4 regions of the Alteromonas sp. CI.11.F.A3 genome follow, and region 3 is predicted to be linked to each of the others. Evidence: predicted binding sites of a transcription regulator. Region 3 holds the regulator's gene; each other region holds the start of a gene.
What was found. Region 3 encodes sigma-54, which starts transcription at its own class of promoters, with help from an activator protein. Its sites were predicted from a motif close to GTTGGCACGNNNNTNGNNT; they were not measured.

Region 1: R1T43_RS05790 (DUF1328 domain-containing protein) is a predicted target of sigma-54. The motif match lies at 6,283-6,301, and genes of this name have one in related genera.
Region 2: glnK (P-II family nitrogen regulator) is a predicted target of sigma-54. The motif match lies at 2,069-2,087, and genes of this name have one in related genera.
Region 4: R1T43_RS15910 (flagellar basal body rod protein FlgF) is a predicted target of sigma-54. The motif match lies at 5,982-6,000, and genes of this name have one in related genera.

The regions. Positions count from the first base shown of each region.
Region 1 is NZ_CP136708.1:1,361,421-1,368,802, forward strand. Features, by position in the region: gene R1T43_RS05750 (SHOCT domain-containing protein) at 1-362, shown strand, start outside; gene R1T43_RS05755 (DUF3471 domain-containing protein) at 581-1,219, opposite strand; gene R1T43_RS05760 (hypothetical protein) at 1,975-2,121, shown strand; gene R1T43_RS05765 (hypothetical protein) at 2,132-2,266, shown strand; gene R1T43_RS05770 (hypothetical protein) at 2,362-3,228, shown strand; gene R1T43_RS05775 (hypothetical protein) at 3,191-4,342, shown strand; gene R1T43_RS05780 (alpha/beta hydrolase) at 4,343-5,182, shown strand; gene R1T43_RS05785 (DUF4235 domain-containing protein) at 5,637-5,882, opposite strand; gene R1T43_RS05790 (DUF1328 domain-containing protein) at 6,070-6,237, opposite strand; gene R1T43_RS05795 (MATE family efflux transporter) at 6,585-7,382, shown strand, end outside.
Region 2 is NZ_CP136708.1:4,352,424-4,359,805, reverse strand. Features, by position in the region: gene R1T43_RS18770 (DMT family transporter) at 150-1,028, shown strand; gene R1T43_RS18765 (hypothetical protein) at 1,068-1,922, opposite strand; gene glnK (P-II family nitrogen regulator) at 2,149-2,487, shown strand; gene R1T43_RS18755 (ammonium transporter) at 2,520-3,767, shown strand; gene ggt (gamma-glutamyltransferase) at 3,951-5,630, shown strand; gene R1T43_RS18745 (Dyp-type peroxidase) at 5,681-6,610, shown strand; gene R1T43_RS18740 (adenylate/guanylate cyclase domain-containing protein) at 6,624-7,382, opposite strand, start outside.
Region 3 is NZ_CP136708.1:3,950,891-3,958,272, forward strand. Features, by position in the region: gene lptC (LPS export ABC transporter periplasmic protein LptC) at 1-477, shown strand, start outside; gene lptA (lipopolysaccharide transport periplasmic protein LptA) at 446-1,009, shown strand; gene lptB (LPS export ABC transporter ATP-binding protein) at 1,012-1,737, shown strand; gene R1T43_RS17010 (RNA polymerase factor sigma-54) at 1,813-3,297, shown strand; gene hpf (ribosome hibernation promoting factor) at 3,327-3,614, shown strand; gene ptsN (PTS IIA-like nitrogen regulatory protein PtsN) at 3,623-4,066, shown strand; gene rapZ (RNase adapter RapZ) at 4,104-4,949, shown strand; gene R1T43_RS17030 (HPr family phosphocarrier protein) at 4,949-5,221, shown strand; gene mgtE (magnesium transporter) at 5,380-6,738, shown strand; gene R1T43_RS17040 (hypothetical protein) at 6,776-7,382, opposite strand, start outside.
Region 4 is NZ_CP136708.1:3,673,187-3,680,568, forward strand. Features, by position in the region: gene flgK (flagellar hook-associated protein FlgK) at 1-1,571, opposite strand, end outside; gene flgJ (flagellar assembly peptidoglycan hydrolase FlgJ) at 1,589-2,539, opposite strand; gene R1T43_RS15895 (flagellar basal body P-ring protein FlgI) at 2,539-3,651, opposite strand; gene flgH (flagellar basal body L-ring protein FlgH) at 3,672-4,352, opposite strand; gene flgG (flagellar basal-body rod protein FlgG) at 4,364-5,152, opposite strand; gene R1T43_RS15910 (flagellar basal body rod protein FlgF) at 5,201-5,944, opposite strand; gene flgE (flagellar hook protein FlgE) at 6,071-7,382, opposite strand, start outside.

The sequences.
Region 1 (7,382 bases), 2.1 Mb from region 3:
TATCAAGAATAAACAACAACGAATTGAAATGGTTTTGGTTAGATAGCAATGATGAAAGCGAGGTCAGTTCTCGCGTTTTTCGTTATGAAACACAAAGTGAATTTGATCAAATAATTAATTTGATGGATCCTAGCCTTGGTTTGAAAGCGGGTGATTGCGCGCAAGTGAACTTTGTTGGAAAGGGACTGTTTAATTCTGGTGAAAGAAACACAGTACGAGGCAGGCTTACCTATACTGGGTCGAGTAACGCTTTTATGAAGATAGTATCTATGTCTAATGGCAGCCTTTATTATGATGGAGAAACCCGTTACATAGGTAATGAAATAGAAGTGCCAAAGTCCTGGATAAATACCTGCGACTAAATGTTGCAAACTGTCTTTTTGACTGAAGCGCAATAACAGTAAAACCATTACATGATGGCCTAATAACGACGACGGCATGAAACCTGCCGAGAGTGAACTAATTTGGTGTAACTGCCTATCTCAAATTACTCAATAGAGAGTTAAAGATAGGCAGATGAACATGATGAATAAAAGGGGCAGAGTACATTATCTCTAGAAAGTACTCTGCCCCATATTTCTTACTCTTTCTTCTCACCCCGTATATCATCATCCATCACAATCGTCTTAACGATTCCGTTGTCGTCAATCTCAAAGCTAATACTACTGCCGTTCTTGGCAAAAAAGCGGCCATCACCCTCATGAAAATACCTTTCATTTTCAATGTACGGTAAAGCATTAAGCACGAAGCCGTTTTTTGCTTCCTGCAATACCATTTCAACATTAACAGGGTCTGTTACCACGTAAGTACCTATATACTTACTCAGCTGCGTTTGGCTGATTGGCACTAAAGGTATAACCTCAGCTTGCGAGTACCCCACATCCAAGGCTTCTTTTAGGCGAACTTCTAATTCGCTAATTAACTGGCTACCGTTATCGCCGTTAGTCATGATGGCGTAGCCGTTGCCGGTATCTAACTCAATATATAACTGCGACATAAAACCTTTATCTGCGCCGCCATGCCCAAAGCCAACAATTTCACCATCTTCATCCATATTGATAAAAAAGCCTATGCCTACATTGGGCGCTTTATTGCTTGGCGTATTATTGGTTAATATTTCTTGTGCAGTGGCCTTCGTTATCCAATTTGTGTCTAACCCTAAATACGCGCTACGTACGCCGCTTGCCATTTTCAGCATATCAGACGGCGTACTCCACATGCCCGCAAAATAATGGGGTCAGAGTACTTAATTCGTTTAAAGTACTCTGCCCCCATTTTTTTGGGTGGCAATTTTACTAGGCATGATGCTAGTAGTCTCAAACAATCATCGTCGCTTCCAAGCGAATACTGAGACCAACAGCGTGTTATCGTTTTGCTATCTTAGGCTCAGGACTATTGCGTGCCGTTTACGTTTTACTGTAAAACAATGGAGAGTCGCACTAAAGTGGTGCGACCACCTTGGTAGGCGGGGCTTGGGTCCGAGGAATATAAAATTAACTTCGTGCGGTTCTTCAGATATTGTGCCCATGTTTATTTTAAAAATCTTTAATAAACTAATGTGGTAATAGATTTAAAAATTTTACTTTAATGGTTTAAGCTTCTGAAATATATAGCTTTATTCTGAAAAGTTGAAGCTTTCACTTTGCGTAAGTTGGCAGGTCTAATGTCGGCGATTTTGTTTTTTTTCACCAATGAAATATACCTTCAAGACCAAGTGAAACCTCAGTTTTTTGGTTAATAAAAATACACTATCAATCCGCTAATTTGAGAGGTAAATGCGTTAAGTTTTATTATTTTCAGCATATTGACAGATCCAAAATATTGTGCCAGTTTAATTACGCAGATGAGTATTTTAATACTCAAGTTCAACGGATTGAGCTGTCATTCAGGGATAGGGAGTATCATCCTCGCAATAATCACTCAATCCATTGAAAAGTTCTGTGTTTATTAACATTTATAAATCGGAGAATAATAATGGAATTGATCCAATCGAATGAAGATAGCACTAAAGAGAACGAAAAAGACAACCTTGAAGTCATTTCTACTTTTGACGTTGTAGAGTTGGAACAACGTTTCGAGTACGACACAAATGTCACCATTTGTCATTATGAATGGCATTAAGAGGTTTGACATGGAAAATCACAAATCTGTAAACGAGCAAAATGAACTATTAGTTATAGAGTCAATTGACGATGTCCAGGAGTTGGAGCAACGTTATGAGTACGAAGATACCGTATGGTTATGTAAGTACACCGTGCACTTTTAACTTTTAGGAAGCATAGTGGCTGGTTACCAGCCACTTTTTAAATTATGCAGAAAACTATTAAGCTTACTGTCATCTCAAACTTTTTACGATTAGGTGTGTCACTGCCACAAAATGTATACTCACATTTGAGGAAGTGGCTTCAATATCAAAAAAAACTACAAAGCATTTTATTCACTCAATCCATCGACCAATTCAATCTACAGCCAGAAAGCCAATCACAAGATCTGCAAAATCGATTTTTTGTTACAGCGCATTTTGGTATGTATCCGTTAATTATAAAATACCTTTCGAATATCTTCCCAGACCGAAAGATTATCTGTTTAGTAGGGAAGCAAAAGTCCATTCAAGGCATTATCCAGCTAACTAATAATCTCGAATTAGACGTTCAATACGTTGAAGTGGGTGATTCGTTAATGTTTTTCAGAAAGCTGATTAAACTGAATAAAAGTGGCGCTGTCTTTTTATCCCTAATTGATATACCTCTCGGCGTTTCTGACAAAAATGAACAATGGCTACCCTTTTTAAATGGCAACATTAAAGTTAAGACTGGCTTACTAAAAATTGCTAAAAAGCTCAAACTTCCAATCCGTTTTATCGTTTCTCGATACAATTTAGAAACAAACGATGTGCCTATTACCAGTAACACAGTTAACGATATAGATACTATTTTTGGCCTGTTCAGCAAATATGTCGAGAATGAGCCTTACTTGTGGGACAAAGTCATGGACATATTCAAGTTTTACGAAAGCTCAATGCAGCCTGGTATGTTTATCCCATTTAAACTAGAAGGCAACTTTTTTGCTCTTGACGTTTCCAGTCACCAGGTGCATCGAATAAACGAAGCTTTCTATAATAAAATTTGTGACTTAAAGGCGTCTAAAAAAATAAGTAGCGAACATGTTGAACAGTGTAAGAAGCATATAAATGATCAAACAAATTTCAATATTCAATGCGCAGTTTGAGTCGTTAGTCGAGTCGATTAATGAGGCTGATGGTAAATATGTCATCCGTACCCATGATGACCGTTTTTTCCTTTTTGGGGAAAACTCTGTTTCTTTGTTAAATAGACTTGAAACAGCCACCGCGAATGAGATAGAGGAAGACGAAGAACAGCGCTTAGCACATTTCATTGAAAAAGTGCTATTGCCAAAGGGTATCTATCAAACTAAGGGAGCTCGTGTCACCTACAAACCAAAGAAACCTACACTCTCTTTACACTTTGAGATATTAAATGCTTCAATGGTGAACCAATTATGCAAAGGCTTGGTCTGGCTTTTTATTCCATTAGTGGTTTTGTCAGTGGGGCTGATATCGTTGGTTGCTCATGTAAGCTATTTTACCAGTCACCTTCATGTGTTCTCTTATGAGTATATTTTATCGTACACCCCCATTGAGCTGGCCACTATATTAGTATTATCTTTAATTACGTCATTTTTTCACGAGCTAGGGCACGCGAGCTGTTGCAAAAGGCTATCTGGTAAAGCCGGTGGAATTGGTTTTGGTATGAATTTTTTTATACCAGTATTTTATGCAAATGTATCAAATTTGCATATTTTACCTAGATCGAAAAAAGCGGCGATTGCGATATCAGGTATCTACTTACAGTTTGCAGTGGCTACGCTATTTATTTTACTAGAGCCTTATTTCCCCGCGGTAGAAAAATATTTAGTACTTAACTTAATTGGCATATGTTTTAACCTGATTCCATTTTTTAGAAATGATGGTTATTGGCTTCTTAACGACCTGTCAAAGAAAGACGACTTGTTGAGTGAAACTTTTTCAAGGATGAAACGCCTTGATAATATTGAAGTGATTCACGTTATATATGCGCTGCTATTGGTGACCTTCTTTGCTGTTTCATTCGCTCTTATGGCAAATTTTTCCCTGTTTCGCGGCCCAGACATTATCGAACAACTACTCAATCAAAGTATCTATTCATTTTCTGCTTATCTAAAAGGTGGCTTAGTCCTTCTTCATTATCTAGTTATTGCGATTTCTCTATTCCTGTTAATACGTCATGTGGGCAACCTTATCATCTTAAAATTTAGAAACTTACTAATTTCAGAGGCAAATTAAATGAAAAAAATTAAAATACTAATAGCGTTCATATTTATATTAGTTACCACGGCATGTTCAATAACAGTAAACGAAGATATGATTACATCACCATCTAAAGAGATAGATAGTGAAAATTTAAGAACGCTTCAATTAGCCTACCGACCGGTTGAGCTTCTCTCTGAAGATGGCTCAAAACTCTTTGCGTTAGAGAAAAGCAACTCAACAAACTCTACGACTGTTGTTATTTTTCATGGGAATGCCCTGAATTTAACCAAACAGCCATGGTTTGGAGTATTAAACACGCTTAGCGACTTAAATGTGAATGTCCTAGCCATCGATTATAGAGGCTTTGGTAAAAGTGAAGGTAAAGCTAACTTCACTAATATGAAAGAGGACGCAATCACAGCAATTGAATCTATTTCTAAAGAGCAAGATATCTTTCTTTATGGCCTGTCTCTTGGCTCTGTAATGGCAGCAGAGACGGCTAAGGACCCACGAGTCAAAGGGCTCATAATCGAAGGCGGCATAACCAACGAAACTGACATGATTGACCTATTTAAATCACGTAAAACATTTGGATCCTTGTTTAGTGTAGAGTTGGATGAAAACCTTAAATTTGATATTCCAAATATAGTAGAACAAAGCAATTTACCCTTATTGGTAATTCACGGACTACAAGATGAAAATATCCCAGCCAGTATGGGGAAATCAATCTTTGCAGCATCGTCGAACCCAGATAGTGACCTATATTTGGTTGAAGATGGGGGACATTGCGATACATTTTCAGTCGATAGAAAAGCTTATCTGAAAAAAATTGATACCTTTATTAATACAGTCAATCTTAGGGATAGTAAGTAGGTGAGTGATGATCTCAAGGATAAATACGCTTACGCTATACCTTATATTTCCGTTCTACTTTTGACTGCCTTTGGCTCAACATCGCCACAAAGCTATCAAAAACACAGCGGTTGAGAACAGAAACGAATACTCTGATTTAGAAGGCATGCAACAGTATCAAAATGATCAGTATTAACTAATTTACGAAGCCTAAATGAAATGTTAAGAAAGGCTCATCAATAGTGTAATAGCGAAAAGTTCACAACGTAATGTTTCAAACCTAAAATTATTTATGTTTCGCTGGGCTATGAAAATAGCTACCTTACATCGTATACGTATTGCGACTATAAAATTTCTTATAGTAAAAGTGCTCGAGCGTAAATGTCTCAATTATCTTGATTTTTTTGTTGGTACCCAGTGTATTGATATCTCCTATAAATGCCGATATTTATAAGAGATATCAATTTAAAAGGCGCTATTTAGATTGGCGTTTATCAAGCGCATACTGAACTGCCATTCGAGCAATACCCGCTCCAATGCCTGACACTACCGCCCAAGTGACGGCCTCTTTAAGGTCGGTGTTTTCGCTACCCTTATCTTTAGGAGCAGGTTCGTTAGTTACCTTTTCCCACGACTTTTGTAACGTTTTTCGTGCAAGAATACCTGCAGATGCCGCAGCAAGTCCGATACCAACGTTCGTAATCATTTGTTTATTACTCATCATTTTCTCCATTGGATATTTAGGGTAATGCTATTCCTATGCAGCGTTTTAGGCTCGCAAAGGGCAACCAGTAATATATTCGACAACTTACGTACCTGAAAAAAAACAGCCATTAATCAATTGACTAATGGCTGTTTAATTCAGACTCAAAATAAATCTTCAAACCAATCGCTAAATTGGTGATTGTCTATTTTTTGCCTCTAACCATATTCATCACAATTGAAATGATGAGTAAGATGACAAAAATACCGAATATGATTTTAGCGATACCGGCTGCTGAACCAGCAATTCCACCAAATCCTAATACTGCTGCAACTAATGCAATAACTAAAAATATCAAAGCCCAACGTAACATAATGTATCCCTTCAGTTTGTGAGTTAATGTGACTTAATATTAAAAATGCAAAGCATAGGCCTACTTTCCAAACTTTTTAGGTTATTGTTTAAAAGTCAGTCAAAACGTGGCTTGTAGCTTGGTTGCAAATAAAAAAGTATCGTATCTTTTGGTGCCTCGATAAGAGTACTTGCGAAAAACGTTAACGATATTACGAAAAAATTGTAAAAATTTCTTGGTACTGAATAAAGACATCTGCGTACATTATTCTGCGCACGTATCTTTTGATGTACTCTCCCTCGATTTTTCTAGCGGGCGTAAAAAATCGATATGTTGTAGCTGGTATTTGTTTAAGCTGGAGAAGCGTAATGCAAGAAGTCACCAAATCAGAACCATCGCTAACGGAGGGCTCAATAGTCGCTCACATGCTGCGGCTTGCTATCCCGGCATCAACGGGCATGATCTTCAATACATTGTATAACCTTACCGATATTTGGTTTGCTGGCTATTTGTCAGATAATGCGCTTACCGGTTTATCCATTGCATCTAGTGTCTTCTTCTTACTGCTATCTATTGGTATTGGCATTCAAACTGGGGCATCAGCTATGATTGCACCTGGCGCAGGAAGAGGCGAGACTCACGAAGTGAAAGGATGGCTTGATAACGTCAGCGGCCTTGCCATTGCCTTCAGCGCACTATCATTTGTTTTGGGCTATTTTGCTGCGCGGCCTCTTGTTGTATTACTTGGCGCCGAATCTCACATTGAACCTCTCGCTATGGAATATTTATGGGTAACGCTGGCAGGTTCGGTAGGCTTCACTTTATCCTTCGGTGCTGCGGGCGCATTAATGGCATTAGGAGATACCAAATCTAACCGAAACGCACTTATGATTGGCTTTTTTGCTAATTTTGGGCTCAACCCATTCTTCACTTTCGTACTCGATTTAGGGGTAGGCGGTATAGCGCTAGCTACTGTTGTTATTAAGTTTGCTACCGCGTTCTATCTGTTTCGAGTACTCATGAAGCGATTGAACATATCGGTTATGCCAGCCTTTGATAAAGCGCGGTGGCAAGAACTACTTAAACAAATATTGCCCGCCAGCTTTAACATGCTCACCATCATTCTAGGTGGGTTTATTACCGTTGCGCTTATTGGACAATTTGGA
Region 2 (7,382 bases), 400 kb from region 3:
CTAAATAGGTTAAAGCGAAGCATTTACAAACACAGTAACGTTTAACAGAAAAGCAGGCTTTCAAATCAATCATGCCGCCTTTTCTGCACAGAATGTATATGCAATTACGGGTATGCTTAGGCTTCTTTAATTTTAACAATGAGCAAGTAATGGCAACGTTTATAGGGCTTGTAGCCATCATTTCATGGGGCGTATTAGCAGTGTTGGGCGTTTACGCATCGTCAGTGCCGCCTTTCCAGTTACTTTTTATCTGCTTTTCAGTTTCTGCGTTATTACTTTTTTTAAAGCGATTAATTAAGCGAGAGCCGTTATTTACATTACCTAAATTAACACTTACCCAATGGATAGTGGCTACCTGTGGTTTATTTGGGTTTCACTTTTGCTATTTCCTAGCCCTTCGCTACGCACCGCCCATTGAAGCAAGCCTTATTGCCTACCTTTGGCCATTGATGCTGGGTATTGCTGTGGCTAACGCGCACCAACGGGTGTTTGCAGTGATAGGAGGTGCATTAGGGTTTATTGGTTGCGGCATTTTAGTCACAGGGGGTGAAAGCATTCAGTTTAATAGCGAATACACTTTGGGCTACGGGCTGGCATTAATCTGCGCCTTAATCTGGTCTGGCTATTCGTGGTTTATGGCTGACACAAAGAGCGATGTTGAAGACATTGGCTGGATATCCATTGCCGTGGCAGCGCTAGCGCTGGGTTCCCACCTAACCCTAGAGTCGAGCCACTGGGATCTTTCATTTTACGCCTGGGTAAGTGCAATACTATTAGGGCTTGGGCCTGTAGGAGGCGCCTTTTACTTATGGGACATTGGGCTCAAATTTGGTAATCGACAATTATTAGCGAGCTTAAGCTTCGCCACGCCTGTCATTTCCAGTATTGCGTTATTTTTGTTTGGAATAAGTACACTGTCTGCCGCAATTTCAATGGCAATAGTGCTTATTATGATTGGCGCGCTAATTAGCAATGCTGTGCCTGCGCTTATTATGAAGCATCGTCTTCGCCAAGCGACAAGAGCCTAATTAATCAAAAGAACTCAAAGGGTTTTAGAGCCTAAGCGGCTAGTCTTTCACAGGTTCTTTAGCGACGCGAGCCTCAATAAAGCGGTCGTAGTCGCTGCCCTTGCTACATTCAAGTGTACCGCCCGTCCAACCACTTAAAACGGTAAGCGCTTTGTTAGTAGTGCCAGAACAATTTACTTTTTTCACCGGCCTTTCATAATAGCTTCTGTCCTCTTCGCCTTTTCGCGTATCAACAAGATCTGGGCTTTCTATTTTCTGCCTATGTGCTTCAGCCGCTCTTAAGCCTTCCTCAGCAATTTCTTCTTGCTCTCTTTGATTAAAAAATTGCGAGGCACTGGCTCGTGGAGACAAGTTTAAACTGCCAGCTTGCTGATTCCTCGTTGAGGAGTCGATAGTAGCTTGAGTATTGGAAATGGTGGGCGCGAGTGCTTCTGTTGGTGCAGACTTGTCTTGTTTAGCTTCTGTGGGTTTAGCGTCAGTAGGTGTTGCTTCAACTGGCTGAGTCTCTACTACTTTTAGCTGTTCGGTAGTTTCAATCACTTTTTCTGGAGGGCGTTCTTGTGCTTTAGCCTCACTAACGGGAGGCGTGGTTTTTTCGGGTTCAGGTGTCTCAGTAATGGTTGTTTCTACACTGACTTTTGGGAAATACAAGGTTGCACTAATGGGAGCAGGTTTATGTACTGGTGTCACACCGCTTTCAAACGTAGTAGAGAAGATCACTATGACTAACCCAATCAGGTGTAAAAGGGTTGAGATAAGTAAGCCTTTTGCGAGCTTCCTCTTATTATTCGCATTAAAAACCTGCGCACGTTCAGGCACATACTCAGGCGCTATAATAGGTGTGATAATTGTCATACCTAATAACTGACCCGCAAGGTCACCAATTAGTTCCATCCTAATTTCATCGCTATTTTCAGTTAATTTAACTCACCACGCTCTAAAATCGGGCATTGATGGCGCAATGCACCATGATGGTGCGATAAATGTAAACAAAATGCATCACGTTTTAGTTAACTTATTGTTTTTAATTGCTAATTATTTGTGGCACATCTCTTGGTTTACTTCCCTGTACAAGACACGAAATGTGCAAAACAACCATTACAAAAACTGGGAGCAACTCATGAAACTAGTCACAGCGATCATCAAGCCGTTCAAGCTAGATGATGTTCGTGAAGCCATTTCAGAAATCGGAATTGACGGTCTTACCGTTACCGAAGTGAAAGGTTTCGGACGTCAAAAAGGACACACTGAACTTTACCGCGGAGCGGAATATCAAGTGGATTTCTTACCTAAAGTCAAACTGGAAATTGCTGTTCAGGACGACCAGGTAGATCGCTTGGTAGAAGCCATCGTTGGCGCAGCCAAGACTGGCAAGATTGGTGACGGTAAGGTATTTGTTTACAACCTTGAACAAGCCGTACGTATTCGAACTGGCGAGTCAGACACAGACGCGTTGTAAGCCAAAACGATTAATTTGCGGAGAAAAGCATAATGGAAATTACATTTGAACTCGGGTATGCACTAGATACCTTTTACTTCTTAATCTGCGGTGCACTAGTTATGTGGATGGCGGCAGGTTTCGCCATGCTAGAAGCTGGCTTGGTACGCGCTAAAAACACGACAGAAATTCTAACTAAAAATATCGCGTTATTTGCCATTGCTAGCACCATGTATATGATTTGCGGCTACGGCATCATGTATGGTGGCGGCGAGTGGAGCCCGTTCCTAGGTGGAATTATGGGTGACGGCGCAACAGGTGTTGCTGAAGATGCAGCAACGTATGCACCTTCTGCTGATTTCTTCTTCCAAGTGGTATTCGTTGCAACGGCAATGTCTATTGTTTCGGGTGCAGTGGCTGAGCGTATGAAGCTTTGGGCTTTCTTAGCGTTTGCTGTTGTAATGACTGGTTTCATCTATCCTATGGAAGGTGCTTGGACGTGGGGCGGCGAAGCTGTATTTGGCATGTACACCCTTGGTGACCTTGGCTTCTCTGACTTTGCAGGTTCGGGTATTGTTCACATGGCAGGTGCTGCCGCAGCATTAGCTGGTGTATTGGTACTTGGCGCTCGTAAAGGCAAATATACTGCTGATGGTAAAGTTAACGCTATTCCAGGTGCTAACCTTCCACTAGCTACACTAGGTACATTCATTTTATGGATGGGTTGGTTTGGCTTTAACGGTGGTTCAGTACTAGCTACTGCAACAGTTGAAAGTGCAAACGCGGTAGCGATTGTATTTATGAATACTAACGCAGCAGCAGCGGGTGGTTGTATTGCAGCGCTTATCTTAGCACGCATTATGTTTGGCAAAGCCGACCTAACTATGGCCCTTAACGGTGCACTAGCTGGTTTGGTTGCTATTACTGCTGAGCCTTCTACTCCTACGCCACTACAAGCAACCTTATTCGGCGGCCTTGGTGGTATCTTAGTAGTACTAAGCATTGTAGCGTTAGATAAACTTAAAATTGATGATCCAGTAGGTGCTATCTCTGTTCACGGTGTTGTTGGTCTACTTGGTCTTATCCTTGTTCCATTCACTAACGACGGTTCAAGCATCGTTGGTCAGTTAATTGGTGCTGCTACCATCTTTGTTTGGGTGTTTGTAGTAAGCCTAGTTGTTTGGTTAGCGATTAAAGCCGTCATTGGTGTTCGTGTAACTGAAGAAGAAGAATTCGACGGTGTTGATATGAGTGAATGTGGTCTGGAAGCTTATCCTGACTTCACCAACGGCCGTACGTAAGGAAGTCTGAACAGGCAAAATTACTTATAATAACGATAATGCCTGTATCACCAATCTTAAGCCCCGCATCTGCGGGGCTTTTTTCGTTTTTCATAAAGTTAAAAATAACGCTAAACTATTGATAATTTACTTAGTTAGCAATAATGCTAAATTAGGTTTGTTCTCTTATTAGGATAATAAATCATGCTGTTGCGATGTTTGTTACTACTGTGTGTCAGTCAAATGGCTTATGGGTACGATAGAGTTACCGGCGCGCCTTTTGCGAGTCGTTCAGAAGTTATTGCGCAACATGGTATGGCCGCTACGAGCCAACCGCTTGCAACCCAAGTGGCTCTGGACGTGCTTAAACGCGGCGGAAGCGCCGTAGATGCTGCCATTGCTGCGAACGCTATGCTGGGGCTTGTTGAACCTACAGGGGCAGGTGTAGGCGGCGATCTATTCGCAATGGTATGGGATGCCAAGGAAAACAAGTTAGTTGGGTTGAACGCATCGGGCCGCTCTCCAAAGCTACTGACCAAACAAGTGTTTAACGATAGAGGTTTAGCGCAAATACCTAAATTCGGCCCACTGCCAGTGTCTGTGCCTGGGGCAGTAGATGGCTGGTTTATGCTCCATGAAAAGTTTGGCAAATTGCCTATGACGGCTTTGCTTACGCCGGCCATTGAATATGCAAAGAATGGCTTTCCAGTTTCTGAACTGGTTGCTTATTATTTAGCAATGAACAATGACAGAATTGGTCATTACGATGGTTTTGCAGAAACGTTTCTTATTAATGGAAAAGTCCCTAAAAAAGGGGATGTATTTAAGAACCCTGGTCTTGCGGTAACCTACGAAAAAATTGCAACTGGTGGGCGAGATGCTTTTTATAAGGGTGACATTGCGCAAAATATTGATGCCTATATGAAATCCCAAGGTGGCTATCTTTCTTATGCCGATTTAGCATCGCATACGTCAGAGTGGGTAGAACCGGTATCGGCGAATTATCGTGGCTACGATGTATGGGAGCTTCCCCCTAATGGGCAGGGCATTGCGGCATTACAAATACTCAATGTATTAGAGCGCTACGACATTGAAGGCATGGGGTTTAATTCTGCTGATTACATCCACACCTTCGTAGAAGCTAAAAAGTTAGCGTTTGAAGATCGCGCAAAATTTTATGCTGATCCCGCATTTAATGACATTCCCGTTGAGTGGTTAATTTCCAAAGATTACGCCACCAAACGCCAGCAGCTTATTAACGATGATAGGGCCGCAAAGCGTGTAGATGCAGGTATTTACGATGGCGATACAGTTTATTTAACGGTGGCCGATAAAGACGGTAACATGGTATCGCTCATTCAAAGTAATTATCGCGGTATGGGGTCAGGTATGACACCGCCAGGGCTTGGTTTTGTACTACAAAATCGAGGTGAGATGTTTACGCTAGAAGAAGGGCATTTCAACGAACTTAAGCCTGAAAAGCGCCCATTTCATACAATTATCCCTGCATTTGTTACTCGTAATGGTGCGCCGTTTTTAAGCTTTGGCGTTATGGGCGGAGGCACACAGCCTCAAATGCATGCACAAATTATCGTGAATATGCTCGATTTCGGCATGAATTTACAAGAAGCTGGTGATGCGCCGCGTATTTTACATAGTGGCTCTAGTACTCCAACGGGTAAGTTGATGCGTGATGGCGGTTATATCAGCCTTGAATCTGGCTTCGATGAAACAGTGCAGCGAGAGTTAATGGAGCGGGGACACACATTGCAGCGTGTTGTTGGCGCTTTTGGGGGTTATCAAGCCATAATGTGGGATGATAAGCGAAAGGTTTACTTTGGGGCTTCTGAAAGCCGAAAAGATGGACAAGCAGCGGGTTATTAATACACACTTGTTTCATTGTTCGCCATGGTTAAATAACAATAAGAGTGCCCATGACACAACCACAAAAAGGGATTTGCGCAGAACCTAATTTACATGCGCAATATTTACTGCTTAACGTTATTGATGACGATTGTGAGGCGGTAAGGGCGAAGCTTGCCCGGGTGTTGGATATATTCGAACACTTTGAGTCAGAGCACTACGAAGCCATGGTGACCGGCGTTGTGGCAATTGGAACCGGTTATTGGACTGAAGTGTACCCAGGGTTAATTCCAGTAGAACTGATGCCTTTCCCTGATATGCAGTGTGAGGACAGAAGTGCGCCTACTATGCCCTGTGATTTGTTTATTCAAATTAGGGCTGATCGGTTAGATATTTGTCATGCCATCGGTATCGAAGTGATGGATTTACTGCGATTACACGTAGAAATGGTAGAACAAATACGTGGTTTTCGTTACCTCGATGGACGGGATCTTACCGGGTACTTGTATGCTGCTGACAACCCGCGTGGAATGAAGCGCAGAGAGGTTGCCATCGTAAGCGAAAACGATCCTGATTTTAGCGGTGGAAGTTATCTTCACGTACAGCGCTACAAGCATGACTTACGCCGTTGGCACAGCCTCTCATCACGGCAGCAAGAACAAGTGATGGGGACAACTCAGCAGCATAACTTGGTGAGTGCAGAACAATCTGAATCTTCTCATAGTGTACGCGCCAACATAATTACCACTGAAAGTGGTAAAGCAGGGCTGATAAAACAAGGTATGCCTTATGGCGATATGGTGTCGCAAGGGCTGCTGTTTGTAAGTTGTTCGGCCAGTGCTAGACCCTTTAAAGCTATGCTGCATAGCCAAATATATGGCAATGGTGACGGAGATTACGACCGCTGGTTAGATTTCACCAATGCGGAAACAGGTGCTGCCTTTTTTGCGCCGTCTGTAACCTTTATTCGCGAGCAGGCGAAAAATACAGAATCTGAATAACCTCGGTGAGGCGTTACTGAATATTTAACGCGCCATCCCAGTCATCTGGCAGCAGCATGTTTTGATATATACGACACACATCGATGTGGTGCTTTGCCAAGGAATCTTGAGGAAGAATAGCTAGCGCCGCTTCAAAGTGCGCGATGGCCAAATCCCACTCTTTATCTATTCGACAAGCTAAGCCAGCGGCGATTTTAGATTGAACCGAAAACCGTTCTTCCTGCTGTTCATATGGCAAATGGCTAAGCACTTCATAAATTCGGATGGGGGATTTGCGCCCTTTTACCCGAACCCAGTCAAGAAGCCGTGTTTTAATAGGGAACTTATCTCCCATTCCTTCAAGTACTTGTGCACTGACAATAATGTCAGCACCGTATTTTGGCGCTAGCGCTTCTAAACGACAGGCAATATTAACGCTGTCGCCAATAACTGTGGTATCCATTCTATCGTCGGAACCTACCGTTCCCATTACCACAGGACCATAATGTATTCCCACGCCCACATTAATGGGAACAAAGCCCTTACGTTTACGACGAATATTATAAAAATCGAGGGTTTTGCGTAATTCCATCGCAGCGTTAATCGCGTCAATTGCTTTATCTTGCGGAGTACCACCAGGGTGATCAAACAATGCCATCATGGCATCGCCGATAAACTTATCGATAAACCCGCCGTTCTCGTGGATGGGTTTATTCATACGCAGAAAATACGAGTTGAGAAAACCCATGAGTTCCTGAGGACGCATTTTTTCTGATAAGCCGGTAAACCCGCG
Region 3 (7,382 bases):
CAGCAGACTAATCAGGGGTTAGATGCATTAAAGCCCGCTTACAAAGCCAAAAACTTAACGACCACCTTGTATAATCAAGAAGGCCAGTTAAATCACAAAGTATTTGCGGCGTCGATGGAACATTACGACCAATTGGGCTTTGTTTTATTCCAAAAGCCCAGATATACATTGTATACCGACGATGCACAGTCTCCGTGGGAAGTGACCGCGACAGAAGGTACTTTGTACAATAACGAATTGATACAGCTAGAAAATAATGTCGTTATTGAAAACCAAAGTGTCGATGACTTTGTAAGAACAATACGCACAGCGTTTATAGAGATAAACCTGTACACTAAGCAAATGACATCTGATCAGCCCGTGGAAATACGTGGCTTACAATATGTGATTAACAGCAATGGGTTTAACGCCAATTTGCGTACCCAGGAATACGAGTTAATAGACCATGTACAAACCATTTATTCGCCTAGCCTCTAAAGCATTAGCGACCAGCCTAGCTGTTAGCCTATTCGCTACTGTGGCTATAGCGGCTGAAAGCGACTTTAACAAACCCATTAAAGTCGACTCGAAATCGCAATTTGTTGACGGCAAAAACAAAACGTCATTGTTTAAAGATGATGTACGAATTACCCAAGGTTCTTTGGTAATAAATGCCGATGAAGTTGAAGTTATTGCCAGCGAAGGTGATGGACGAGAGATATTCGTTGCTCGCGGCAAACCAGCTAGCTACTCGCAAGAACTTGAAGACGGTGCCACCGTCACAGCGAAAGCCAATGAAATTCGCTATGAAGTGGTAAACCGAACTATTTCTTTACAAGGTAGTGCCGAGCTACAGCAAGACACCAGTAAAGTACAAGGCGACAAGATTACCTTCGACATGGTCACAGAACAATTGCTTGCAACAGGCGGCGAAGATGGTGAAGGTGGCAGAGTAACTACCGTATTTACGCCTGAGGCAATACGTAAAGCGTCATCGAATAACGAAGGCGATAAGGCGGACGACAACTAATCATGGCAACGTTGAGCGCACAGAGCCTTGCAAAGGCGTATAAAGCACGTCAAGTGGTTCGCGATGTAAGCTTATCAGTATCGACTGGGCAAATCGTTGGATTACTCGGCCCAAATGGTGCCGGTAAAACCACTACCTTCTACATGATTGTTGGCCTAGTACCCCTTGATAAGGGCAAAATCAGCATTGATGACAGCGAATTAACCCACGAACCCATGCACGAACGAGCACGTCGCGGAATTGGATATTTGCCGCAAGAAGCCTCGATTTTTAGAAAATTGACGGTGTTTGAAAACATCATGGCTATCTTACAAACCCGTAAAGGGTTAAGTTCAGCAGAACAAGAACAAGAAGCCGATGCGCTACTTGATGAATTTAATATCAACCATATACGTAATAGTACGGGTATGAGTTTATCCGGTGGTGAACGTCGCCGAGTAGAAATCGCACGAGCATTAGCAGCCAATCCGCAATTTATTTTGCTAGATGAGCCATTTGCAGGTGTTGATCCTATATCGGTTAATGATATAAAGAAGATCATTCAACATCTTCGTGACAGAGGAATTGGAATCCTTATCACCGATCACAACGTAAGAGAAACACTGGATGTGTGTGAGAAAGCGTATATTGTGAGCCAAGGCGAACTCATCGCGCAAGGGACGGCAGAACAAGTTTTAAGTAATCAGAAAGTAAGGGATGTATACCTAGGAGAACAATTCAGGCTATAGTTACTGTAACCGAATTGTCACTTTCAGTTTTAAACACGGGTATATTCACAACAAGAGTTTAAAAATAAGACGTAGATGAAACCATCTTTACAGCTAAAGTTCAGTCAACAACTTACCATGACACCGCAGTTGCAGCAGGCAATCAAGCTGCTGCAGTTGTCTACGCTCGACCTGCAGCAAGAGATTCAGGAAGCACTAGACTCAAACCCACTTTTAGAAGTTGAAGAAGGCGGCGATGACCACCCTGTTGAGAAAAACAACATGGATGGAGACGACCCTTCTGTAGAAGCGGCTCCAACTGCATCTAGCGATTCGTTAGAAGCTGGAGATGCGCTTGAAAAGAATGACCTTCCCGACGAGTTGCCAATTGACAGCACATGGGATGAGTATTACTCGGCCTCATCTGCACCCGCTCCAGGTCCATCTAATAATGATGACGACCAACTGTTTCAGGGAGAAACTACCGACAATATTCAAGACCATTTGCTTTGGCAGATGCGTTTAACGCCGTTTTCGGATACCGACCGCGCAATTGCTACCGCCATTATCGACTCAATTGATGAATCTGGTTACCTCAACGTACCCATTGAACAGATTTTAGAGTCAGTGAATTCCGACGATGTTGAAGAATTGGTGGAAATGGACGAAGTTGAATGTGTACTAAAACGTATTCAAATGTTCGACCCTATCGGTTCAGGTTCACGTACTCCGCAAGAATGTTTGCTTGTGCAGCTTCGCCAGTTCTCAGACGATACGCCATGGCTTACTGAAGCAAGACAGCTTATCAACGAGTATTCAGATCTACTTAGCAGCAAAGACTACCGTACGTTAATGCGTAAGAGCCGTTTGAAAGAAGATCAACTTCGCGAAGCCATGCGCTTATTGCAAACGTTGAATCCTCGTCCAGGTAGTGCATTAATTACCAAAGAGCCGGAATACGTTATTCCTGATGTTTCGGTAAACAAAAAGAATGGCCGTTGGGTGGTAGAACTTAACCCCGATAGCCTGCCTAAATTAAGCGTAAATCAGCAATATGCTGCCATGAGCAGACGCTCTAAAAACAGCAGCGATTCGCAATTTATTCGCTCGCATATGCAAGAAGCCAAATGGTTTATAAAAAGCCTTGAGTCAAGAAACGACACCTTGATGAAAGTCGCGAACTGTATTGTGCAGCAACAAATGGGCTTTTTCGAGCACGGCCCAGAAATGATGAAACCAATGGTGCTTAATGATGTCGCAGAAATGGTAGATATGCATGAATCCACCATTTCACGTGTCACCACGCAAAAGTATATGCATACTCCACGTGGCATTTTCGAATTGAAGTATTTCTTTTCTAGTCACGTGGCAACGGAATCTGGTGGTGAGTGTTCATCTACCGCTATTCGCGCACTAATCAAAAAGCTTGTGGCAGCGGAAACGCCCAGCAAGCCATTAAGCGATAGCAAGATTGCTCAATTGTTGGCCGAACAAGGCATTAAAGTTGCCCGGCGAACAATAGCAAAATACCGGGAATCGTTATCGATTCCGCCGTCAAACCAACGCAAAAGCCTTATCTAAAGGCCTTGATAATTTAAGGAAGACGAAATATGCAAATCAACCTTACCGGTCATCATGTCGAAATTACTGACTCTTTGCGTAGCTATGTCGATACTAAGTTCAGCAAACTAGAGCGTCACTTTGATCACATATCTAATGTGCATGTCATCCTGAACGTCGAAAAACTCAATCAAAAAGCCGAAGCCACCATGCACCTTAGCGGCGCAGAAGTGTTTGCTTCATCTCATAATACAGATATGTATGCGGCGATAGACAGCATGATCGACAAGCTCGACAGGCAAGTTATCAAGCATAAGGAAAAGCTGAAAAAGCACTAAATATTAGTATGGAAATTCAAGCCATAGTAAGTTTGGACCGCACCGAGTGTGCGGTTCAATGTAATAGTAAAAAACGTATTCTAGAGATTATTAGCGACATTGCCGCTAAAAATAATCCCGACATCGATCAGGCCACAGTTTTAGCTAGCCTACTTGGCCGCGAACGAATGGGAAGTACGGGTATTGGCAATGGCATTGCATTGCCTCACGGTCGATTGCCGGGTTTAGAACACGTTATCGCCATTATTGTAACCAGTAACCCTGCCATCGATTTTGATGCGCTTGACGATCAACCCGTAGATATATTCTTTGCCTTGTTAGTACCTGAAGAAAAAACAGAGGGTCACTTACAAACACTTGCTACCGTTGCCGGTAAACTAAGTGATAAAGAAACGGTGAAAGCCATTAGGCGGGCCTCCACCAGTGACGACATTATTACGGCTTTAAGCTAATAAAGCACAGCACCATATTTTAAAGGGAGAAATGCAGGTGAAACTGATTATTATCAGTGGTCGATCCGGTTCAGGAAAATCAGTTGCGCTACGTGCCCTTGAAGACTTAGGCTACTATTGCGTAGATAATATTCCGGTTAACCTTCTCCCTACCCTTACCCATACTGTGGTTGATGAATATGACCAAGTCGCGGTAAGTATCGACGTAAGAAACCTGCCCAAAAATCCAGCTGACTTGGTAGAAATCTTAGATTACCTACCCTCGTCTTGGTCTATGACCATTGTGTATATCGACGCCAGCGACGATGTGCTGGTGAAGCGTTTCAGTGAAACACGCCGACTTCACCCGTTAGCCAAGCTCAACAAATCCTTATCTGAGTCGATAAAAGCCGAATCAGATTTGCTTGCGCCTATTGTTGAGCGCGCCGATTTGTATATTGATACAGATAAGCTCACCATCCATCAACTCGCAGAACTTATCCGCGAGCGAATTCTAGGTAAGAAAAGCTCTCGATTAGTATTGGTGTTCGAATCGTTTGGCTTCAAGCACGGCATACCTAAAGACGCCGACTATGTATTTGACGCCCGCTTTCTACCCAACCCCCATTGGGAACCAGATTTAAAGCACTTAACTGGCTTAGACGCGCCTGTGGAAGTGTTTTTGGGCTCTCAACCGGTGGTAACTAAATTCATTTGGCAAATTCAAAATTTAATAACGACCTGGTTGCCTCACTTAGAACGTAATAACCGTAGTTATGTCACCATTGCGATTGGGTGTACTGGCGGTCAGCACCGCTCAGTATTTATTGCTCAATCGTTAGCGAAAACCTTTGGCGAAATGCACCCTGATGTACAAATTCGCCACCGCGAGTTAAACCAGTAATGACCATTGAAAAAACACTGACTATCGTCAATAAACTGGGCTTACATGCCCGTGCCGCCACCCAGTTGGTTCAATTAGCCAATCAATTTGACGCTAAAATCGTGCTGGTTAAAGGCGATAAGAAAGCCGATGCAAACAGTGTGTTGGGCTTAATGATGCTAGAAAGCCACCAAGGTGAACAGGTGAACGTTGTGGTTGAAGGTAATGATGCTGAAGCAGCATTAAACGCCATTGAAACCTTAATTGAAGGCCGTTTTAACGAAGACGAGTAATACTGCGCCTGCCCGTGTTACGATTTTCAGTATAAAGCCGCTTATAATTTCATCATATAAGCTGTAATTGTCTGTCCCCGCTGCGCTTTTGTCATGACAGCGTCATGGCAAGTGCGATATCCTATCGTTATAAAGAATTCCATTTTTAGGCAAAAGCAGTGGCAGAAGCGCTGGTCTCAAAATACGTACAAAGCCAACTCAGGGCACTTAATGGCGCGTTAATTAACGGCCAATTTGTTTCTGTACGTAAGCTTCTGCTGGAATTACCCCCTTCTGATGTTGCACATATTCTCGAATCTAGCCCAAGCCGCACCCGTGACGAACTATGGGAGCTTATTGATGGTGATTTCCACGGTGATATTCTAGAAGAACTCTCTGACGACGTACGTAACGGTATCATCACCAAGATGCTGCCTGCCAACGTCGTAGACGCGTTAGAAGAAATGGATACCGATGACTTAGCGGTTACCCTTAGCAGCCTTCCAGAACCAGTGCTGCAAGACATTCTTGATTCAATGGATGCACAAGACAGAGTCAGAGCTGAGCAAGCGCTGTCTTACGGTGAAGAGACCGCCGGGTTCATCATGAACACCGATACCATCACTCTTCGCCCTGACGTGACCATTGATGTTGTACTTCGTTATATTCGCCTTAAAGGTGAATTACCTGAAAACACCGATACCTTTTATGTAGTGAATCGAACTGACAATTTAGTCGGTATCGTTCCGGTTACGCGATTACTTACCGCAGAAACCGAAGCCAAGGTATCGGATGTGATGGATGAAGAGTCTGAAGCTATTCCTGTTCATATGCCAGATGATGAAGTAGCCAGCTTGTTCGAACGTTATAACTGGTTATCGGCACCGGTGGTTGATGAAAAACACCGTTTAGTCGGCCGAATTACTATTGATGACGTGGTTGATATTATTCGTGAAGATGCCGAGCACTCCATGATGAGTATGGCGGGTTTAGACGATGACGAAGATACCTTTGCCCCCGTACTTCAAAGTACCAAGCGACGCTCAGTATGGCTGGCTGTAAACCTGGTTACCGCGCTAATGGCAGCCATGGTAAGCGATTTATTTGAAGCCACATTAAGCCAATTAGCTGTACTAGCCATACTCAATACCATAGTACCTAGTATGGGCGGCGTAGCGGGTAACCAAACACTCACCCTCGTTATTCGTGGTATGGCACTTGGGCACGTTAATGCCAATAACTCCCGCTGGTTAATTAGCAAAGAAATATCTATCGGTTTCTTAAACGGTGCGATTTGGGCAATCTTAATTGCTTCGGTAATAGCACTTTGGAAACAAGACTACATGCTAGGCATCATTATCGCCTTTGCCATGTTGGTTAATATGATAGCCGCGGCAATGGCAGGCGCTACCTTGCCACTCATTATGAAACGTTTGAAAATAGACCCTGCACTAGCCGGAAGCGTAATACTCACTACCATCACTGATGTAGTGGGTATATTTGCATTCCTTGGCACTGCGACCCTGTTTTTAATGTAAAGCCGCGACAATCGCTTACAGGTTGCTTTAAGGTTATTTAGCTTGGCATCATGATGAAGGCCACCACATCATTTTGATAATCACCCGTTGTCTTATATTCTCTATACCCTTTAGACGCAGCAATACCTATTGCGTATTTCTTCCCTTGGTAATTTATAATACGCGAGTCTTTCTCACCATTAGCTAAGCCTAAAAGAGATGATTCTATCTCAATAACCTCCCCAACGTGTTGAGGGCAACCTTCTGTAGAAGAAATGATCATGCCGTCACGCTGACAAAACATGCCAAAACAGCCCATCAAAGTATGCCCGCTTTCATCTTTTGGTAACGAATCGTTTAACATTTCACTAAATTGTGGGGCGCTATCAAACACAATGCCTATCCCGCCCACAACATTATTTTGTTTTAAGCTGGTAATTGACGCGTTGTAGATGTAAGTGGGCTTGTTATTGTACTGCGGGCTCGGAACGAATCTCGACACCGAATATTTTTGTGAATCTGTACAACTTAACGCATCTATAGCGCCACTATGCGCATCAACTTTGTCTCCAACCACTGACGCATGTTCTTTGTTAGATACCGCGACAATAATGCCATTTTTATCGTAAACGTATAAATTGGTGTAAACCGTGTAGAGGTCATTA
Region 4 (7,382 bases), 280 kb from region 3:
CTATCTTCGGCGGTAAAGACAATTTGAGCTGGGGCGCCAAACGTACCGCTAGGTGAGCTAGCTAAATCATGTATACCACCTGCACCATCAAATGCAGATTGTTCAGTACCACCGCCGACTTCAGTGTTTGTAATTGTTACCCCACTCACATTGGCGCTACCTAAATTCGTGGCATCCGCTTGTGCCCTTACTGGCGCGGCGAACGCGAGATCTTCAGGTCTGTTTGTGGCTAACTCAATGGAAGATGCAATCGTTTTAGTCGGCTGCATCAAAAACTCATCCCCTACCGCATAGGTTGAAGCCCCACCAAATTCTACTTCAATACCGCCGGGTAACTCATTAAACCCACTAGTAACACTGTAGTTTGAAAAGACAATATCATTTCCAGAGCCGTCTTTTTGCGGGGTTCCATCAGGATTTAAAAAAGTAATTTCTATTTCGCTGGGAACACCTGCCGCTACAGCAGTTACCTCTATTTGATAATCGGCATCAGTCAGTTCTGCCCCTTTACCTGCGATAAGTTGACCAACAACCTGATAATCCCCGCTGGTATCCTGTGTTTCTAAACCTCTAAACGTAGGGATGTCAAAAATATTGCCGCCCAATTGGCCGTCTAAATCCATCCCGAGTTTGTTTTGGGTATTAACTGCATCGGCAAAAGTGACAGCAAGTTGGCCCACATCGCGCATAGCAGTGCCAAGCACTTCATTTCTGTAACGAAATAACCCGCCTAGGCTGCCACCTAAGTCACTTTCAACAACACGAACCGTAGTATCGTTCTTCGTTTGAGAACCAAAATCTGTTTCTAACTTTAGCTCTTTGCTAGTTGAATCTGCACTGGTACTTATTTCAAATAAATTAAACGCACCATTATCTAATATGAGTGATTCGCCAGTGGTCAAATTTACGGTAATCGCTCCGTTTTGACTCTGACTCTCTTTCACATTGATAGCCATAATCGAGGCGAGTTCTTCAACAGCGGCATCTCGTTTATTCATCAATGCACTGGGTTCGTCGCTGGTGTTATTCCCTTTGGCAATGACAATATTTTTGTTTAGTTCGCCAATAGAGCTAATCAAGCTATTGGTTCTGTTAACCAACGACGTGACTTCAAGATTAAACTCTTCTTCCTTTTCAACCATGTAATCTGACAGGGTTTTCATACGCTGATACAGCGATTCTGACTTTCCTAATACCTGTTCACGAGAGGCCAAGTTAGTAGGGTCGTCTGAGGCAGTTTGGACTGCTGCAAAATAATCACTAATGCCTTTAGAAAGGGAGTTCGCTTCACTCGCAAGTAGGTTATCAATTGCTGACGTTTTGGAAGAAAAGGCCTCTAGTTCACCCACCGAAGTTATATCGCGGCGAAGCTGGTTTTGCGCAAATACGTTAATAATTCGTTCTGTATTACCGATTTCAACACCAAATACATCACTATTAACAAGCTCGGTTCGTTCGCGTACGTACCCAGGCGTATTTACATTGGCAATATTATTACTGGTCGTTTGTAAAAGCTTACTACTGGCGTTTACACCACTGGTGGCTAGGGAAAATAAATCAACTGCGCTCATATATTAAACCCCTCTTCTTACGGCATTAAGCCGTTAAGCCTATCGCTGTTGTAAACGGCCATAATTTTACTGGCATAATTAGGATCCGTAGCATATCCAGCGCTTTGTAGCTCACGGGTATAGCTGTGGGCATCTGAGGCTTGTTCTACAGCTTGCTGATAACGGGGCTGAGTGACGATAAAGCGCCCGTAATCATGAACTGCCTCTTCTAATGATGCATAAGAACGAAATGCTGCTTTTTGCTTTTGTGGAATGCCGCTATTAAATTCAAGTGTATCGACAACTGCTTGGCTGCCTTCCCACTGCGCATTCGCTTTTATACCAAAAAGATTGTGCGAACTTTCGCCATCCGCGTTATGAATAACAAACTTACCCCAACCCGTTTCAACCGCAGCCTGCGCAATAATAGCTTTAGCATCCATACCGTACTTTTCAGCCACTTGTTCAGCATAGGGGCGTAAGGTTTCAACAAAGTCTTCAGGGCTATCGAACATGCTGTCTTTAGTGGCCGATTGCACACCTTTAGATTCAGAAGCCAGCACAGTTTCTTGGGCTTGCTCTGTGGCAATAACACGGTCACGGTTGAGCGAGCTCAAGTTGCCGTCACTGCGAATTACGCTGGCAGGTAAATAACTGTCTTCAGATTGACCCATTTGTTTTACGATAATATCAGCTAATCCCAAACCGCCGCCTGACGTTAAATCAGTTGCAAGTTGTTGGTCGTGCATATCGCGATAGAACTTAACTTGTTGAGAATTGAATGGGCTATTTTCATCGGCAAGGGCGTCTTGTGCTTTACGCATAGACTTCAGCATCATTTGCACAAATATGGCTTCAAATTGCTCTGCCGCTTCTTGCAATACACTTTCATCACCCGAAGCAATGGCCTCGCGCATTTTGTTGATACTGCCAAGATCGTGGACATTGCGTGCCATATCGAGCTGATTTTTTGAGCTGAATGCTTCCATTAGATGATCACCAATTCACCATGAAGTGCACCGGCCTGTCTTAATGCTTCTAAAATCGCCATTAAATCACCAGGTGCAGCACCTACTTCGTTGACGGCTCGCACTAGCTGATCGAGTGTCACCCCAGGCTCAAAAGAAAACATGCGACTGTCTGATAAATCCACATCTACAATCGACTGTGTGGTTACAACCGTTTCACCATCCGCAAACGCGTTGGGTTGAGTAACCTGTTGGTTTTCTGAAATTGTCACGGTTAACCCGCCATGGGTAATAGCGGCAGGCAGTAAACGTACGTCTCGACCAATTACAATCGTACCGGTACGACTATTGATAACAACCCGCGCAGGCGCATCAGCCGGCGTGAATTCAAAATTTTCTAGTGTGGCCAAAAAGCCCACTCGCTGACCAACATCTCTTGGCGCGGACACACGTACTGACGCGGCATCAATGGGCGTTGCTATGGAATAGCCTTTTTCTGGCTGTGCACCTAATCGCTCGTTTATCACATCAGCTAACGCCTTTGCTGTTGAAAAATCAGGGTAATGCAAGTTCAGTGTTAATGAATCGCCATTAGCAAAACCGCTTGGTACGGTTTGCTCAACCATGGCACCGTTTGGAATACGACCTACAGTCGGTGTATTCACCACAATACGTGAACCATCACCGCCTTGAGCACCAAAACCACTCACAACCAAACTACCTTGCGCTACGGCGTACACTTTGCCATCTACACCGCGAAGAAACGTTTGTAGAAGCGTGCCGCCTTGCAAACTACTCGCTTCGCCTACTGACGACACGGTAATATCAATGGTTTGCCCTGGCTTAGTAAAAGCAGGCAATTCTGCGTGAACAGCCACGGCTGCCACGTTTTTAATTTTAGGTTTGGTATTGGAGTCTAAGCTAATACCAAAATTACTTAACATGGTACGGAAGCTTTGCTCGGTGAAAGGGCTTTGCTCACCGGTGCCCGGTAGGCCAACCACTAAACCGTAACCTACCAATTGGTTGCTTCTCACCCCTTGGATACTCGCCAAGTCTTTGATGCGTTGCGCATTAGCATTGCTAGACAACACCAATGTAAATGCGATAAGTACCACTGAAAACAAACGCATAATGATTCTCCTAGCCCCGCTTAAAGCGGCCACCATGATGATGTAAAAAACTTCGTGAGCCAGCCTTTCTCTTGCGAACTGGCAAAAGAACCGGTACCGCTATATTGAATTCTGGCGTTTGCTATTTTTGTAGATAGCACTTCATTTTCGGGGCTAATGTCAGATAAGCGAATAATGCCGGTTAAACGAATATATTCGTCGCCATGATTTAAGGTAAGCCACTTTTCGCCGCGAATAACCAAATTGTCATTGGGTAGCACTTCCACTACGGTTACCGATATATTTCCCGATAGACTATTGCTTTGGTTTGTTGCTGCATCGCCGGCAAAGTCGTTTGAAGAACTTACACCGAGCTGAACAGATTGCCCGCCAATATTTAGCGCTTGCCCGCCTAAACCGGTAATTGTGTCTAAATCTACTGTGGTGTCTTTTGATGTCGACGTACCGGCTGATTTACTTGCATTAGTATTTTCACTTAACGTGATAGTAATAATGTCGCCCACCCTTCTGGCCGTCATATCTGAATATAAGCTGTTGGCCATATACGAGCGGAACAACGAACCATCTTCTACAATCTTCTCGCGAGGGTAATCTGGTACCACAGGAGCAAACGACGGATCATTAGCTTGTACCGGTGGCTGGTTAGTGCTTGCGCAACCTGCCAAAATTGCGACTGAAAGAAAGAGTCCGAGAATTCGCATAACATTACTCACTAAAGTTGCTGAATGACTTGCCCAAGCATCTGATCCACCGACGAAATCACTTTGGAGTTCATTTCGTACAAACGCTGGCTTTCAATCAAATTAACCAGCTCTTCGGTCACATTCACGTTAGAGGTTTCTAACGTACCTTGTGCAATAGTGCCTATACCTTGAAGGCCTGGAACACCCTGAATAGGCGCGCCGCTTGATGCGGTTTCAACGTAAAGGTTCTGCCCAATAGGCTGTAGGCCAGTTGGGTTGATAAAGTCTGATAGGTTCATTTGCCCTAGCACTTGCGGTTCTGCTTGACCACGAATTGACACGCTAATTTCACCGTCTTGTGAAATGGTAATTTGCTGCGCATCCTCTGGAATAGCCACTTCAGGTTGTAATAAAAAGCCAGCGCCAGAAGTCACTATTTGACCTTGGTCATTCATTGAAAACTGACCATTTCTTGAATACGCAATGGTGCCATCAGGCTGTAATATTTCGAAATAACCGCGCCCTTGAATAGACATATCCAATGCATTATCAGTGGTTAGCAAGTTACCTTGGGTATGCGCTTTTTGCGTTGATACCACTTTTGAACCAGAACCTAACATAAGGCCAGACGGTAATTCAGTATCAGCTGATGAACGGCCACCAGGTTGGTTTATATTTTGATAAAGCAAGTCTTCAAAGATTGCTCTGTCTTTTTTAAAGCCTACCGTTGATGCGTTAGCCAGGTTGTTCGATACCACCGCGACATCTGTTTGCGCGGCATCAAGACCTGTTTTACTTATCCACAATGCTGGGTGCATGGCGACCTCCTAACCTTTTAAGTTCGTATAACGAAATTGTTAACTAATCTATAGAATGCGTAGTAACTGGTTGCCGCGAGAATCTAGCTCGTCAGCTTGCTTCATCATCTTCACTTGAAGCTCGTAGTGGCGCTGAAGGCTTATCATGTTGACCATTTCATCAACGGCATTTACGTTCGAGCCTTCCAACATGCCAGACATCACTTTCACACCAGCGTTTGCTGGCGCTACCGTGCCGTCTTCCATTCTAAATAAACCATCAGTGCCACGTTCCATATCGGCATAGTTCGGTTTAACCAATTTCAGCCGGCCAACATCTTCAATCACATTTGCTGGTGCGCCAAGCTGTCTCATTGACAAGGTGCCGTCCATACCAATATCTAGGTTATCCAGTGGTACAGGAAGAAAGATTGGACCGTTATCACCTAAAACCGGGCGATTGTGCACATCTGTCAAAATACCGTCGTCACCCAACTTAAAGTTACCGTCACGAGAATAAGCTTCTTGGCCATTGTCGTCTTGAACGGCAAACCAGCCATCGCCTTGGATAGCAACGTCTAAATCACGACCCGTTTGAATCATAGGGCCCGATTCATAGTTGTTTGACGGACTTTCGGTCATTGAAAAAACGCGAGACGGCAAACCTTCGCCGTAGGCAGGCATTGACCTTGCCTGTTCTAACTGAGCTCTAAACCCGGTTGTTTGCGCGTTAGCCAAGTTATTGGCACGAAGCCCAGTACCTAGAAGGTCTTGAGATGCACCGCTGGCAGCAATGTAGAGAAGTTTGTCCATGACTGACTTTTGACTCTGGTTAAACCATATACAGGTTTTGCAATCCCAGTGCCAACATGCACAAATAGAAGTGGATACAAAAAAACCGCAACAAAGTTGCGGTTTTTTTTAGTTAAACATCACTGTTTATCGGATGTTCAGGATAGTCTGGTTAAGTGAGTTGTTCACTTCAAGTGCTCGAGAGTTAGCCTGGAAGTTCCGCTGTGCAATAATCATATCGATAAGCTCAGTGGTTAGGTTTACGTTAGCTTGCTCTAGCGCTGATGAGTTAATCTCACCAAACGTACCGGTAGTTGCTTCACCCGCTAATGCTTCACCAGAGAGAATACTTTCTTTCCACTCAGTGCTGCTTTGCTGGGTTAAGCCCTGCTCATTGGCAAATCTCACTAACGCCACACGTACGATAGGCTCAGACGTACCGTTTGAAAACGTCGCTCGAACCAAACCATCTGGGCCAATATCAATACCTGTTAATCGACCAACTGGCAAACCATCTTGCTCTAATGACGTAACTTCGAATGCCGATGCGTATTGTGTAGGCTCAACAGTAGTCGCATTTGAAGGGTCTAAGTTGAAATCGATACCAATTTGCTGCGTCGCATCCGCGCCGTTTGATAAAGCAGAACCAAGCGCTTCAGTCGTTAGTTTATAATCGGTAGTTTGAATGCCATCTGGTGATTCAATTCCAATAAAGTCACCACCTTGAGAAAACACAAGTTTAGCTGCTGTAACACCGTTACCTGTGTTAGTACCCAACGAGTTTACCGCTGTAGTAGGGTCGGAATCAGTACCGGTAGAATTCACTAAATCAGTAAGTTGATCGTCTACCGCTGTCGCCACATACCATTCATTGTCTGCCGCCACATCTTTAACGAAGTAATAAGTCATCACATGGCTGTCGCCTAATGAGTCGTAAACTGTTACCGAGGTTGCCGCATTGTAGGTAAGTGGATCTTGTGGGTCAAATGCTGCTGGATCTAACCCCTGATCACCTGCAGGTAAGTTCATACGGATATCAACTTCTGAGGTTTGTGCTGGAGAACCTGATGAATCTGGGATTTGTACTGGCTCTGTAGTACTTAATGCAACCGATGAGCTGGTAGAGTCTGAGTTAACGGGGAAACCTAAAAGTAAGTCGCCGTTACTGTTAACCACATAATTGTCATCATCTAACTTGAATTGACCGGCACGGGTAAACGAGAAGTCTCGTGAGGTTTCATCAGGAACCGTGGCAAAGAAACCATTACCAGTAATCGCTAAATCAAGTGCAGTATTGGTAAACTGTAAGCTACCTTGTGAAAACTGCTGAGCTACATCTTGTGTCAAAACACCGTCGCCCACCTTGGTTTTACTTCCAGCCAATAATGATGTGGCGTACACGTCGCCGAATTCAGCTCGAGACTCTTTAAAGCCAACAGTATTCACGTTTGCGATGTTA